One region of the Ramlibacter sp. 2FC genome, then DNA from elsewhere that is predicted to be linked to it. Evidence: predicted binding sites of a transcription regulator. Region 1 holds the regulator's gene; the other holds the start of a gene.
The links. The regulator NrdR, encoded in region 1, represses ribonucleotide reductase genes. The targets are predictions, from matches to a motif close to CACNANATNTNGTG.
Positions count from the first base shown of each region.

Region 2: FFS10_RS15690 (ribonucleoside-diphosphate reductase subunit alpha) is a predicted target of NrdR. The motif match lies at 5,140-5,153, and genes of this name have one in related genera.

Region 1 is NZ_SCMM01000073.1:3,156-10,276, forward strand. It holds gene FFS10_RS20855 (lytic transglycosylase domain-containing protein) at 1-657, shown strand, start outside; gene glyA (serine hydroxymethyltransferase) at 895-2,139, shown strand; gene nrdR (transcriptional regulator NrdR) at 2,162-2,611, shown strand; gene FFS10_RS20870 (GspH/FimT family pseudopilin) at 2,618-3,184, opposite strand; gene FFS10_RS20875 (pilus assembly protein) at 3,193-6,243, opposite strand; gene FFS10_RS20880 (PilX N-terminal domain-containing pilus assembly protein) at 6,267-6,758, opposite strand; gene FFS10_RS20885 (PilW family protein) at 6,755-7,121, opposite strand, start outside.
Region 2 is NZ_SCMM01000037.1:384-7,504, reverse strand. It holds gene FFS10_RS15705 (carbohydrate kinase family protein) at 1-48, shown strand, start outside; gene FFS10_RS15700 (histone H1-like DNA-binding protein) at 133-645, opposite strand; gene FFS10_RS15695 (ribonucleotide-diphosphate reductase subunit beta) at 818-1,972, opposite strand; gene FFS10_RS15690 (ribonucleoside-diphosphate reductase subunit alpha) at 2,118-5,087, opposite strand; gene ampD (1,6-anhydro-N-acetylmuramyl-L-alanine amidase AmpD) at 5,498-6,094, opposite strand; partial or broken gene FFS10_RS15680 (sigma-54-dependent transcriptional regulator) at 6,081-7,121, opposite strand, start outside.

The DNA.
Region 1 (7,121 bases):
ATGAGCTGGCTGCAGTCGCGCCAGGTCGCCACCGTCGGCATCGAGGCCGAGCCGGACGCGATCGACCGCGCCACGGCCACCGACCCCAAGGACCTGCCGCGCGAGCAGGCCGCGGTGGCCTACTGGCTGAGCCGCAAGTACCGCGTGGCACCCGAGCCCTTGGGCGCCCTGGTTGCCGAGGCCTACGAGGTCGGCCAGCGCACCAAGCTGGACCCGACCCTGATCCTGGCCATCATGGCCGTGGAGTCGAGCTTCAACCCCTTCGCCCAGAGTGCGGTCGGTGCCCAGGGCCTGATGCAGGTCATGACCAAGATCCACTCGGACAAGTACCAGGGCTTCGGCGGCACGCTGGCCGCTTTCGACCCGGTGACCAACCTGCGCGTGGGCGTGAAGGTGCTGCAGGAATCGATTGCCCGCGCCGGCTCGCTCGAAGGCGGCCTCAAGCACTACGTGGGCGCCGCCAACCTGGAGGGCGACGGCGGCTACGCCGAGAAGGTGATGTCCGAGCACGCCCGCCTCCACCAGGTGGCCAAGGGTCGCGCCCTGCCGCTCCCCGCGGCTCAGCAGGCGCGCCCTGCCCCGGCCCGCGCCCTGCCCGTGGCCGCTCCTGCCCCCGCCGCGCGCGAAGAGAAGGTGGCCCTGCTGGCCGCCTCCTGAGCACCGCCCTGGGGCGCGCCTCGGCTACACTTGCGGGGTGCGCAACTGGCGATAGGCACGGCACCCGGTGCACGGGCAGGCCGCGCTGACGTGGACCCCTGCGGCGCTTGGCCGCGGACAACCACTGGGAAGCGCACCGCCCGTAGACCGGCCCGCCGGCCGCTCGCGCGGGTGATCAGCCGTTCGCCTGGGCAGCCCTTGTCATTGCGCCAAGGTTCACCGTCTTGAAGGACTGCCATGTACAACCGAAACATTCTTGTCGAACAAACCGACCCCGAACTCTGGGCCGCCATCCAGGCCGAGAACGCCCGCCAGGAACACCACATCGAGCTGATCGCGAGCGAGAACTATGCTTCTCCGGCCGTCATGGCGGCGCAGGGCTCGCAGCTGACCAACAAGTACGCCGAGGGCTACCCCGGCCGCCGCTACTACGGCGGCTGCGAGTACGTGGACGTGGCCGAGCAGCTGGCCATAGACCGCGTCAAGCAGCTGTTCGGCGCCGAGGCCGCCAACGTGCAGGCCCATTGCGGCGCCTCGGCCAACGAGGCCGTGTTCCTGGCCTTCCTCAAGCCCGGCGACACCATCATGGGCATGAGCCTGGCCGAGGGCGGCCACCTCACGCACGGCATGGCGCTGAACATGAGCGGCAAATGGTTCAACGTCGTCTCCTACGGCCTGAACGAAAAGGAAGAGATCGACTACGACGCGATGGAGCGCAAGGCCCACGAGACCCGGCCCAAGCTGATCATCGCCGGCGCCTCGGCCTACAGCCTGCACATCGACTTCGCGCGCTTTGCCAAGGTGGCCAAGGACGTGGGCGCCGTCTTCATGGTCGACATGGCGCACTACGCCGGCCTGATCGCCGCGGGCGTCTACCCGAACCCGGTGCCGCACGCCGACGTGGTGACCTCGACCACGCACAAGAGCCTGCGCGGCCCGCGCGGCGGCATCATCCTGATGAAGTCCGAGCACGAGAAGGCGATCAACAGCGCCATCTTCCCCGGCCTGCAGGGCGGCCCGTTGATGCACGTGATCGCGGCCAAGGCCGTGGCCTTCAAGGAGGCGCTGAACCCCGAGTTCAAGACCTACCAGCAGCAGGTCGTGACCAATGCCCGCATTGTCGCCGAGACCCTGACCCAGCGCGGCCTGCGCATCGTCAGCGGCGGCACGCAAAGCCATGTGATGCTGGTCGACCTGCGCGCCAAGGGCATCACCGGCAAGGAGGCGGAAGCCGTGCTGGGCCAGGCCCACATGACGATCAACAAGAACGCCATCCCCAACGACCCGGAAAAGCCCATGGTGACCAGCGGCATCCGCGTCGGAACGCCCGCCATGACCACGCGCGGCTTCAAGGACGAGGAGGCGCGCATGACGGCCAACCTGCTCGCCGACGTGCTGGACAACCCGCGCGACGCGGCCAACATCGAGGCCGTGCGCGCCAAGGTCAACGCACTGACCGCGCGCTTCCCGGTCTACAAGTAAGCCGGCGCCCGGTCGACCTGCGATGAAATGCCCCTTCTGCGGCCACGTCGACACCCAGGTGGTCGAGACGCGCGTGTCCGAGGAAGGGGACTTCGTGCGCCGGCGCCGCCAGTGCGGCGCCTGCGAGAAGCGCTTCACCACCTACGAGCGGCCGGAAGTCAATTTCCCGGCCGTGGTCAAGAAGGACGGCCGCCGCATCGACTACGAGCACGCCAAGCTGCTCGCCTCCTTCAACCTGGCGCTGCGCAAGCGCCCGGTGAGCACCGAGCAGGTGGACGCTGCCATCGAGCGCATCGAGGAGAAACTGCTCAACCTGGGCGTGCGCGAGATCCAGTCCACGCGCATCGGCGAGCTCGTGATGCGCGAGCTCAAGAAGCTCGACAAGGTGGCCTATGTGCGCTTTGCGAGCGTGTACCGCAATTTCGAGGACATCGACGAGTTCAAGACCCTGGTCGACGAGGTGCGGCGCTGACGAGCGCTACAAGCACGAGGCTACGGTGGTCTGCTCGATGCGGGGCCGTCCCGTCGCACTGATCACGATATCGCGGGCCTTGCCACCCGAGGCCGAGAGCTGGCACAGCGTGAAGGTGCCCGACTGGAAGTTGCCCGCAGTCATTCGCGTCTCGCCCATCCCACTGTACGAAACGTAGTTCGCGATGTTCCCGTTCCCGGTCAGCCGCAGGCCGTTGCCCAGGGCCGCGGTGCGCTGGACCACGGTCTCGCCGGCGTCCAGCGCCGCGTTGTTGTTGACGTCGGCGAACACGATCCAGCCTTGCTCCCAACTGCCGTCGGTGGTGCAGGCCGTGCCCGTGGCGGACTTGCACAGCGCCACGCGCCCGTTGCGCTTGATCGCCTCGCCGCGCGCCAGCAGCAGACTGGACAGCATGGCGCTGGCGTTCGACTTGAGGCTGTTGGCGACCAGCATCTCCCGGAACGAAGGCGCGGCCAAGCCGGCCAGGATCGCGGCGATCGCGATCGTGACCATCAGCTCGATCAGGGTCAGGCCGCAGGCGGCGGACCGCCCTGGCCCTCGGGGTCGGCGCACTGGCAGCCTCATTGCTTGGTGTACCAATAGGTCCGGCGCCGCCGGGTGTCGAAATTGGCGCCGCCCGGCTTGAAGCAGCGCGGCCCCACGCAGACCACGTCCTGCCGCTTGCCGTTGATGGTGACGGGGGAGTACACGGCCGAGGGTGGGAAGCCGCCGCCGGGCAACACCGAGTAACGGTCCTCAACGCTCAGCACGCCATCGCCATCAAGGTCCACGCGCGCGTCGCCGGTCAGGAAGCCGATCTGGTACAGCCTGGCCTCACCCAGGTTGGCCGTGCAGACACCGGCGGTGGGCGGCGTCGGGCGGTTGGTGCCGAAGATCACGGTGCCGAACACGGTCACGGGGCTGCCGACCACCTTCTCGCCGGCGGACAGCGACAAGTACCAGCCCTTGAAGCTGCTGGGCAGCGTTCCACCCTGGTAGGGATTGCTGGTGACGTCGGCCAGGTGCGCATGGGTGCAGGTGGCCAGGGCATCGGTGCTGCCACAGAACAGGCCGCCGCTCAGGCCCACGAACGGGTCCTGCAGCATGTAGAAACGGTCCTGCACCGAGGTCTCGAACGGGTGCTCGCGGTCCCCCGAGCCCACCAGCACGGCGTCGAAGCTGGTGCCGAACACCACGTCGGTCTTGTTCAGGAACTTGCGCGCGTCCGCCCCGCTGCCGCCCAGGCTGGCGATCTTGTAGGACTGCCACTGCTCCGAGTCCGCGTTGTCGATGTCGATGCGCCAGACATTGCCCTTGGTGTCGACGGCATAGATGCGGTCGGCCAGGCCGTTGCCGTCGCGGTCCAGCACCGTGAGGTCGGCCGGCACGCTGCCCATGCCGGCCGGCAGCAGGTGCTTGAAGAGCTCGCCCGTACGGCCGTTGACGAAGAAGATGCCCCGCCCCATGGTGTCGGCGGTGGCCGGCTGAGGGTCCTCGTTCAGGTTGTCATAGCCGCCGCCGAAGATCACCACCGGGTCGCCGCTCACCGCGCGGATGTTGGTCGGGCGCAGGGTCGACCAGGTCTGGGCCAGCTCCGAAAAACCGGTCTTGGACGAATCGATCTGCCAGAGTATCCTGGGCGCGTCCGGATCGCTGACATCGAGCGCGTAGGAGAAGCGTCCGCCACGGCGCATGCCGATGTAGAGGTAGACCTTGTCCCCGTCGGCGGCCACCAGCTTGCCGTCCCTGTTGATGTCGTTCTGGTAGATCGACACCGAGCCGTCGGCGAAATACGGCTTGGGCGTGGCTGCCGTGACCTCGATCGTGTTGTCGCGCAGGCGCTTGAGCCGGCTCAGGAATTCCGGGAACACGATGCCCCATTTCTCATAGCCGTCGCTGTCGTCCTGCCCGCCTTTGACCGCGCGGAACACGCCGTCGTTGGCGCCGTAATAGACCACGATGTCGCGGTTGTCGTTGGTTCGGTTGTAGTTCACGACCGCGGGCCGCGAATGCAACAGGTCGCCGTGCACGTAAGCGCGGATGTCGGTCGACACGCCGTTGGCGTCCTCGTTGTTGCGGTTGTCCGCACCCCGCACCCAGTTGATGAGGTCGGTGCGCTCGGTGGCGTCGGCCACGCCCAGGTTGGCGATGGTCAGGCCCGTGGTGTTGCTGTCAGCGAACAGGGCCGAGGACAGGGGCGCGCCCGCCGCGCAGTTGCCGTTGCAGGTGTAGAGCTTGCGGTCGGCCTGGCTGGTCTTGTAGATCGTGCGCAGGCGCTGCGCCGCCCCGCCCTTTTCCACCACCGAGCCGTCGGGCGCATCGCTGGCCGACAGCGGCGCGGCGAAGCTCCAGTAGCTGGTGTCCAGCGTCCAGAAGCTGGTGACGTCGGGCAGCAGGAAGCCGTTGATCCTGTCCTCCACTGGCTTGCCGAAGCGATCGGCCAGCACCGGATTGTTCTGCGCGTCCAGGCCGATCTGGTACTGCTTGAGGTTGCCGGGCCAGCGCGGCTTGGCGTTGGGGTCGGGTCGGAACTGGCCCATGTAGACCTGGTTCAGGAAGGTGCCGCGCACGTTGACGCTGACCGGCAGGGTCACGGCCGCGAACACCGAGTTGACCGGCTGCAGACGGCGCAGCAGGTCGATCAGCGCCTTGAGCGCGGTCTTGCCGTCCTGGGCCAGGAAATACGAGCCGCCGCCAATCAGGGCCGCGCTCTCCAGCAGGGCCCGGGCGCTCTGCATGCCCGCCGTGTTGTAGTTGTTGTCCGCGGGGTTCTGCACCGCAATGGTGTGGGTGGTGATGTTCTGGTAGCCGGTCACGCCGGGCGCCACGTCGCGCCGGTTCAGGGTGCGCGCGTACTCGTCGAACCAACTGCTCTGGTAGTTGCTCGGCGAAAACCGGATCGGGTCGCTGCTGAGGATGCCGCCCAGGCCGTTGAGCAGGGTGCGGGTGTCGTTTTCCTCGCCGGAGTCCGGACCGCCATTGCCTATGAACACCAGGTTGTTGTTCTGGCAGTTGTCGCTGATCGGGCTCAGGTACAGGCTGCCGCTGCGCGCGGCCGGATCGTACTGCGAGCTGTCGAAGCCGACATAGGGCGCCAGGCCGGCGAAATACAGGTAGGCCTCGTGCATGCTCTTGGCATGCGGCGCGTTGTTGGCCTCGGGAATGGCCGGATTGATCTTGGACAAGAAGGCCGACTTGTTGGCCGCGACGTTCATCGGCCGCACGTGGTAGCGCACGTAGCCGCCCTTGCCCGCGCCCGAGGGGTTGGCGATCATCAGGCCCAGGTTCACGTTCTTGACCAGGTCCTCGATCTCCTGGCGCGTCGAGCAGCCGGCCGGCACGCGTGGCGTGACGCTGGTGTCGCAGCCCGGGAAATAGGCCGAGTTGAGCGGGTCGACCAGGATGTCGAGCACCTGGCGCAGCATGGTCAGCTTGTTCCCGCTGCTGCCGTCGAGCTGGGTGATGGTGCTGTTGTTGCTGGCCGCGTTGTCGAGCACCAGCAGCACGTTGGGACGCGTGTCCGCGGTGGTGGCAGGGGTCATGAACAGGTCGACGTCCTCGGCCAGCGCCGGCCAGGCCACCACGCCGGCCAGCGCCAGCAGCGCGCCGGCCCACCCGCAAGACGATCTCATGCCTGTTCCTTTTCTGCAGTCATTCATGGACATGGGTTCGGGTCGGCGGGAAGAATGATGCGCACACCCTGGTGCGTTTCCACGCTCGCGCCGGTGGCCGCATTGCTCGCGGTCGCGGCAATGTCCCAGTCGGTCAGCACATAGCCCGAGCCCGCCGTGGGCGAGACCCCCTGCTGGTAAAGCTGGTACAGCGGGTCGCCGCTGGACTGGGCATCGACCGGCACCGAGGTGACACAGGTCGGAGGTGCAATGCTCACGGCCACGCCCTGCGCGTTCTCCGGCACATCGGTCTGGGCCGGCGCCAGGAAGATGGTGTCGGTGCTGATCAGGTTTTCCACCGCCGCCTCGGCGGCCGCGGCCGCCTCGGCCCGCGACTGCATGTTGCCCACCGACTTGAGGTTGTTGTTGCTCATCAGGAAGGCGATGGAGACCGACAGCATGAGCAGGGTCAAAAGGATCAGGCCCGTCACCAGGGTGGCGCCCCGCTGGTGGCGCCGCAACGAGACCGGCTTCATGGCTGCTCCCGGCGCGAGGAAGGGTTGACCAGGCGCACCGTGGTCGAGAACACGTGGCGCTTGTAGCTGTCGTTGGCCGCGGCGATCGCGAGCGGCCCGAGCTGGTAGCTCTTTTCGTCCTTGTAGCCGGCCGTGGGCTCGAGGTTGCGCGCCAGCACATGCACCTTCACCGCGACCACGTTGGACAGGGTGGCGAGGTCGCACGAAGGCGCGCAGCTCACGTAGCTGTCGGCGTTGCCGTCGCCCGGGTTGCTCGCGCTGATGGGCAGGCCGTTGGAGCCCAGGTTGTCCACGCCGTACTCGACGCGGAAGGCCTCTATGCCCTCGATCAGGGCCTCGGCGGAGGCCGCATAGGCACCCTCC
Region 2 (7,121 bases), on a different contig from region 1:
CGCGGCCCGCAGAACTACCAGGTCGATCTGGGCGCGCTGGGGCTCTGAGGCACGGGGGGCTGGCGCGCCGGTCCCCATGAAAAAAGCCCGATGCCTTGTGGGGCATCGGGCCGACGGGCGAGGCGCCTTCGCTCAGGGCTTGCTGGCCGTGGGGAAGGGCCAGGCGGCCTGCGGGTTCAGCGTGGTCTGCGCCGCGGGGGCCGCAGCGGCGGCAGGGGCAGCAGGCGCTTTCGCGGCTTTCTTCGCGGCCGGCTTCTTGGCTGCTTTCTTGGCGGCAGGCGCTTTCGCGGCTTTCTTGGCCGGCGCGGCCTTCTTGGCTACGGCTTTTTTCGCAGCCGCTTTCTTGGCGGGCGCGGCCTTCTTGGCTACGGCTTTTTTCGCGACGGCTTTCTTGGCCGGTGCAGCCTTCTTGGCGGGCGCAGCTTTCTTGGCGGGTGCGGCCTTCTTGGCCGGTGCCGCCTTCTTGGCTACGACTTTTTTCGCGACGGCTTTTTTGGCCGGTGCGGCCTTTTTCGCCGGAGCGGCCTTCTTGGCCGGAGCGGCCTTCTTCGCTACCGCCTTTTTCGCCGGAGCGGCTTTCTTGGCGGGTGCGGCCTTCTTCGCCGGAGCGGCCTTCTTGGCGGCCGGTTTCTTTGCAGTTGCCATGGTTTTCTCCTTGATCAAGTGGAAGAAAGCACTTCGCGCGTGTTGGATCGCGCCAAGCGACTCATGGCGTTGGGCTTGCGCCCAGCGCCATGAATACGGGGGCACAGGCTCTGGCGCCGCTCTGCGGCGGCGTCCGGGGTCTGTGCGGATCTTGTGGTCATTGCTTTAACGGTCAATCCCAGGAAAGCGCGCCGCCCGACTGGTACTCGATGACGCGGGTCTCGAAGAAGTTGCGTTCCTTCTTCAGGTCGATCATCTCGCTCATCCAGGGGAACGGGTTTTCCTCGTTCGGGAACAGCGCTTCCAGGCCGATCTGCGTGGCGCGGCGGTTCGCGATGTAGCGCAGGTAGCCCTTGAACATGGAGGCATTGAGGCCCAGCACGCCGCGCGGCATGGTGTCCTCGGCATAGCGGTATTCGAGCTCGACGGCCTTCTGGAACAAGGCCCGGATCGAGGCCTTGAACTCGGCGGTCCACAGCTGCGGGTTCTCGAGCTTGAGCTGGTTGATCAGGTCGATGCCGAAGTTGCAGTGCATGGACTCGTCGCGCAGGATGTACTGGTACTGCTCGGCCGCGCCGGTCATCTTGTTCTGGCGGCCCAGGGCCAGGATCTGGGTGAAGCCGACGTAGAAGAACAGGCCTTCCATCAGGCAGGCGAACACGATCAGCGACTTGAGCAGGGTCTGGTCGGTCTCCAGCGTGCCGGTCTTGAAGTCGGGGTTCATGATCGCCTCGATGAACGGGATCAGGAACTCGTCCTTGTCGCGGATCGACTGCACCTCATGGTAGGCGTTGAAGATCTCCGACTCGTCCAGGCCCAGCGACTCGACGATGTACTGGTAGGCGTGCGTGTGGATCGCTTCTTCAAACGCTTGGCGAAGCAGGAACTGGCGGCACTCGGGCGCCGTGATGTGGCGGTAGGTGCCGAGCACGATGTTGTTGGCGGCCAGCGAGTCGGCGGTGACGAAGAAGCCGAGGTTGCGCTTGATGATGCGGCGCTCGTCCTCGGTGAGACCGTTCGGGTCCTTCCACAGCGCGATGTCGCGGTTCATGTTCACCTCCTGCGGCATCCAGTGGTTGGCGCAGGTGGCGAGGTATTTTTCCCAGGCCCACTTGTACTTGAACGGCACGAGCTGGTTGACGTCGGTCTGGCCGTTGATGATGCGCTTGTCCGCGGCGTTGACGCGGCGCTGGCTGGTCGTGCCCGCGGTGGCGGTAGCGGTGGGGGCGGGAGAGAGGGAAGGAAACTCCGTCGGGCGGCTCGTTGCGAAACCGCCGGTGGGGTGAGGCTGCAGCGCAGTCTTGACTTCTTGGTCCCAGGTCAACATAGAAATTTCCAGTGCTCAAATTATGAGAGCAACGATATGAATTGCAAAGTGCTCGTTCACATCGTTGCCTCGTGGTGGCTTGCTTGTGTTGCTCAATTGCATCGCGCGGCACGCGAGCTGCGCGTCGCGCGATGCGCGGCCCGGCTCACTGGCAGGCTTCGCAGCCCGGGTCGTCGATGGCGCAGAACTTGATGTCGGTCGCCGGCGTCGCATCGAGCTGGGCCTGCGAGGGACTGGAAAGCTGCGCATGCGCAGCGGCGGCGGCGGCCTCGAGCGCGCTCATGCCGGAGGGCGCCGCGCTGCCCGAGGACACGGCGTTCAGGCGGCCCGACTGCACGGTGGACTTCTCGGCGTGCGTGGCGCTGATGGTGCGCAGGTAGTAGGTGGTCTTGAGGCCGCGCAGCCAGGCCAGCTTGTAGGTGTCGTCGAGCTTCTTGCCCGAGGCGCCGGCCATGTAGATGTTCAGGCTCTGCGCCTGGTCGATCCACTTCTGGCGGCGCGCGGCGGCTTCCACCAGGAACGTGGGCTCGACCTCGAAGGCCGTGGCGTACAGCGCCTTGATGTCCTGCGGCACGCGGTCGATGGAGCGCAGCGATCCGTCGAAGTGCTTGAGGTCCATGACCATGACGTCGTCCCACAGGCCCAGGCGCTTGAGGTCCTTGACCAGGTAGCCGTTGATCACGGTGAACTCGCCCGACAGGTTGGACTTGACCGAGAGGTTGCCGAAGCAGGGCTCGATCGAGGCGTCGACGCCGATGATGTTGGAGATCGTCGCCGTGGGGGCGATGGCCACGCAGTTGGAGTTGCGCATGCCGTCCTGGGCGATCTTGCGGCGCAGCGCCTCCCAGTCCAGCGTGGCCGAGCGGTCCACCTGGACATAGGGCGAAGCACCGGGTCCCTCCCCAGTGCTGTAGCCGCCGCGCGCCTTGGCCAGCAGTTCCAGCGTGTCCAGCGGCAGCACGCCCTGGTCCCACAGCGAGCCCTCGTAGCTCGAGTACCTTCCGCGCTCGGCCGACAGTTCGGTCGAAGCCCAGTAGGCGTGGTAGCACACGGCCTCCATGGACTGGTCGGCGAACTCCACGGCCTGCTGCGAGGCGTAGGGGATGCGCAAGGCGTAGAGCGCGTCCTGGAAACCCATCACGCCCAGGCCCACCGGGCGGTGACGCAGGTTGGAGTCGCGCGCCTTCTTGACCGCGTAGTAGTTGATGTCGATCACGTTGTCTAGCATGCGCATCGCGGTCGCGATCGTCTTGCGCAGCTTGTCGTGGTCGATCTTGCCGTCCTTGATGTGCTGCGGCAGGTTGACCGAGCCGAGGTTGCAGACCGCGGTTTCGGTGTCGCTGGTGTTGAGCGTGATCTCGGTGCAGAGGTTGGACGAGTGCACCACGCCGGCATGCTGCTGGGGCGAGCGCACGTTGCAGGCGTCCTTGAAGGTGATCCAGGGGTGGCCGGTCTCGAACAGCATGGACAGCATCTTGCGCCACAGGTCGACCGCGGGCAGGCTCTTGCTGGGCTTGATCTCGCCGCGCCTGGCGCGCTCCTCGTAGGCGACGTAGGCTTTCTCGAACTCGGCGCCGAACTTGTCGTGCAGGTCCGGGCAGTCGGAGGGCGAGAACAGGGTCCAGTCGCCCTTTTCCATGACGCGGCGCATGAACAGGTCGGGGATCCAGTTCGCGGTGTTCATGTCGTGCGTGCGGCGGCGGTCGTCGCCGGTGTTCTTGCGCAGCTCCAGGAACTCCTCGATGTCCAGGTGCCAGGTCTCCAGGTAGGTGCAGACCGCGCCCTTGCGCTTGCCGCCCTGGTTGACGGCCACGGCCGTGTCGTTGACCACCTTGAGGAAGGGCACCACGCCCTGCGACTCGCCGTTCGTGCCCTTGATGTGGCTGCCCAGGGCGCGCACGCGCGTCCAGTCGTTGCCCAGGCCGCCGGCGAACTTGGACAGCAGGGCGTTTTCCTTGATCGACTCGTAGATGCCGTCCAGGTCGTCGGGCACCGTGGTCAGGTAGCAGGAGGACAGCTGCGAGCGCAGCGTGCCGCTGTTGAACAGGGTCGGCGTGCTCGACATGAAGTCGAACGAGGACAGCACCTCGTAGAACTCTATGGCGCGCGCCTCGCGGTCGGTCTCGTTCAGCGCCAGGCCCATGGCCACGCGCATGAAGAAGGCCTGCGGCAGCTCGATGCGGGTCTTGCGCACGTGCAGGAAGTAGCGGTCGTACAGGGTCTGCAGGCCCAGGTAGTCGAACTGCAGGTCGCGCTCGGCCTTGAGCGCGGCGCCCAGGCGCGTCAGGTCGAACTCGAGCAGCCTGGGGTCCAGCAGCTCGTGGTCCACGCCCTTCTGGATGAACCGCGGGAAGTAGCTCGCGTAGCGCTCGCCGAGCTGCGCCGGCGAGACCTCCTCGCCCAGGATTTCCTTGGCGATGGTGTGCAGCAGCAGGCGCGCGGTGGCGTAGGTGTAGTCGGGGTCCTTCTCGATCAGCGTGCGGGCGGCCAGGATGGAGGCCTTGTAGACTTCGTCCACGGGCACGCCGTCATACAGGTTGCGCATGGTCTCGGCCACGATGGGCTCGGGCTTGACGTCCTGCCCCAGGCCGGTGCAGGCCGACTCGATTAGGCCCTTGAGCTGGTTCAGGTCCAGCGCCACGCGCTGGCCGCCGTCGATCACATGCAGCGTGGGCGCCGGCGCCTGGGCCGCCGCGGCGGCCTGGCTGGCGCGCTCCTGGGTGCGGCGCTCGCGGTACAGCACGTAGGCGCGCGCGATCTCGTGGTGGCCGCTGCGCATCAGGCCCAGCTCGACCTGGTCCTGCACGTCCTCGATGTGGAAGGTGCCGCCACCCGGGCGCGAGCGCACCAGGGCGCGCACCACGTTCTGGGTCAGGCTGTCGACCACCTCGCGCACGCTGGCCGAGGCCGCGCCCTGGGTGCCGTGCACGGCCAGGAAGGCCTTCATCATGGCGACGGCGATCTTGTTCGGCTCGAACGGCACGACGGCGCCGTTGCGGCGGATGATCTGGTATTGGGCCAGCGCGCCGGCGCTCTGGCCGGCGGTGTCGGTGGCGCCCGTGGCGGACACGTGGGCGGGTTGGACAGGGCTTGGGGTGTTCAGGGCAGGTTGCATGGTTTCCTTCCTCTTTGGCGATTTCCGGTGGTGGCCAAGTTTAGTCGCAAAACGCTAGATATGGTGTTCCAGTATTGCGTTGGACCCTATAGGTAGTGGTCCTGGGTTCTGGGGCGGTCACAGGCTCTGCACAGGCTTATCCACAGCCTGTGCACGGTGTTCGCTCTGCCTGTGGCCAAGTTTCGCTAGCAGCAAGTCCAATGCCGGCGCGCCTGTCAACTCCCGCCTGATCCGCCTGAGCCGCGTCGGTCCGGCTTATCCACCGCAGCCTTGTCGGACCTGCCCTGGGGACAGGAGGGGCGTGAAAAAATCGACGCGGCCGCTCGGCTACCGACCGCTTCGCGGCGCACGCTGCGCTGCACCATGGCACCGCATGGCGTGCTCGGAGATGGACGGCGCCGCGTCGATCGTCAGGGCGCCGGGGGCGGAAGCCAGCCCGTAGGCCAGCCCAGTGTGCGCTGCAGCAAAGGCCAGTCGAAACCGGGACCGGGGTCCTGCTTGCGGCCCGGCGCGATGTGCTCGTGGCCGGCGACATGGCGCACCGGGTAGCGCTGGGCGAGGGCCGCGCACAGCCCGCCCAGGCTTTCGTACTGCGCGGGCTCGAAGGCTTCGCCCTCCAGCCCCTCGAGCTCGATGCCCACCGAGTCGTCGTTGCAGTTGCCGCGGCCGCGGTAATGCGAGGCGCCTGCATGCCAGGCGCGGTCGTCGCAGCTGACGAACTGCCACAGCTCGCCGTCGCGCCGGACATAGAAATGCGCCGACACCTGCAGGCCGCGGATCTGCTGGAAGTAGGGGTGGGCGTCCCAGTCCAGCCGGTTGGTGAACAGTCGCTGGACCTGGTCGCCGCCGTACTCGCCAGGCGGCAGGCTGATCGAGTGCAGCACGATCAGATCGACCGCGGCGCCCGCGGGGCGCGGGCCATGGTTGGGCGAGTCCAGGCGGCGGGCGAAGCGGTACCAGCCGTCCTGCCACAACGGGTCACGGGGGCCGGGGTCAGTCCGTGTCATCGGCGCCGGCCTCGCTGTTCGGCCCGGTGATCTGCAGGCGGGCCATGCGGTAGCGTATCTGGCGCAGGTTCAGGCCCAGGCGCGCTGCCGCGGCCGTGCGGTTGAAGCCGGTCTCCTGCAGGGTGCGCAACAGGATCTCGCGCTCGCACTGGTCCAGCCAGGCGGCCAGGTTGTCGGGCAGCGGGGACTGGGACTGGGCCTCGCCGGCGCCGGCTTCGGGCGCCGGTGCGGCCTGCGATGCGATGTGCAGCATGTCGGCCTCGCCCAGCGCCACGGCGCGGTGCAGCAGGTTCTCGAGTTCGCGCACGTTGCCCGGCAGCGGATGCGCCTCGAGCTGCTGCAGCAGCTCGGGCGACAGGCTGGGAAGGGGGGGATGGCCGCTGTCCGCGGCGATGCGCTGCAGCAGGGCATCGCACAAGGCGGGCAGGTCTTGGCGGCGCTCGCGCAGCGCGGGCACCAGGATGTCGATCACGTTGAGCCGGTAATAAAGATCCTGGCGAAAGCGCCCGGCCTGGACCTCGGCCGCCAGGTCCTTGTGCGTGGCGCTGACGATGCGCACGTCGACCAGCTCCTCCTGGGTCGCGCCCAGCGGTCGCACATGGCGTTCCTGGATCACGCGCAGCAGCTTGGCCTGCATGGCCAGCGGCAGGTCGCCGATCTCGTCCAGGAACAGGGTGCCGCCGGCTGCCGCCTGGAAGAAGCCGTCGCGGTCCTGGGTGGCGCCGGTGTAGGCCCCCTTGCGCACGCCGAAGAACTCGGCCTCCAGCAGGGTCTCGGGTATGGCGCCGCAGTTCACAGCGACGAAGGGGCGCTCGGCCCGGTGGCTGCTGGCATGCAGGGCGCGCGCGACCAGTTCCTTGCCGGTGCCCGACTCGCCATGTACCAGCACCGGCGCCATGCTGCGCGCGGCCTTGACCACGCGCTGGCGCACCGCGGCCATGGCCGCCGAAGGGCCGACCAGCCGGGCCAGGGCGGCCTGGCCGGCGGCCGAGACCTGGGCGTCGCCGGCCGGGGGCAGGTCCGGGCG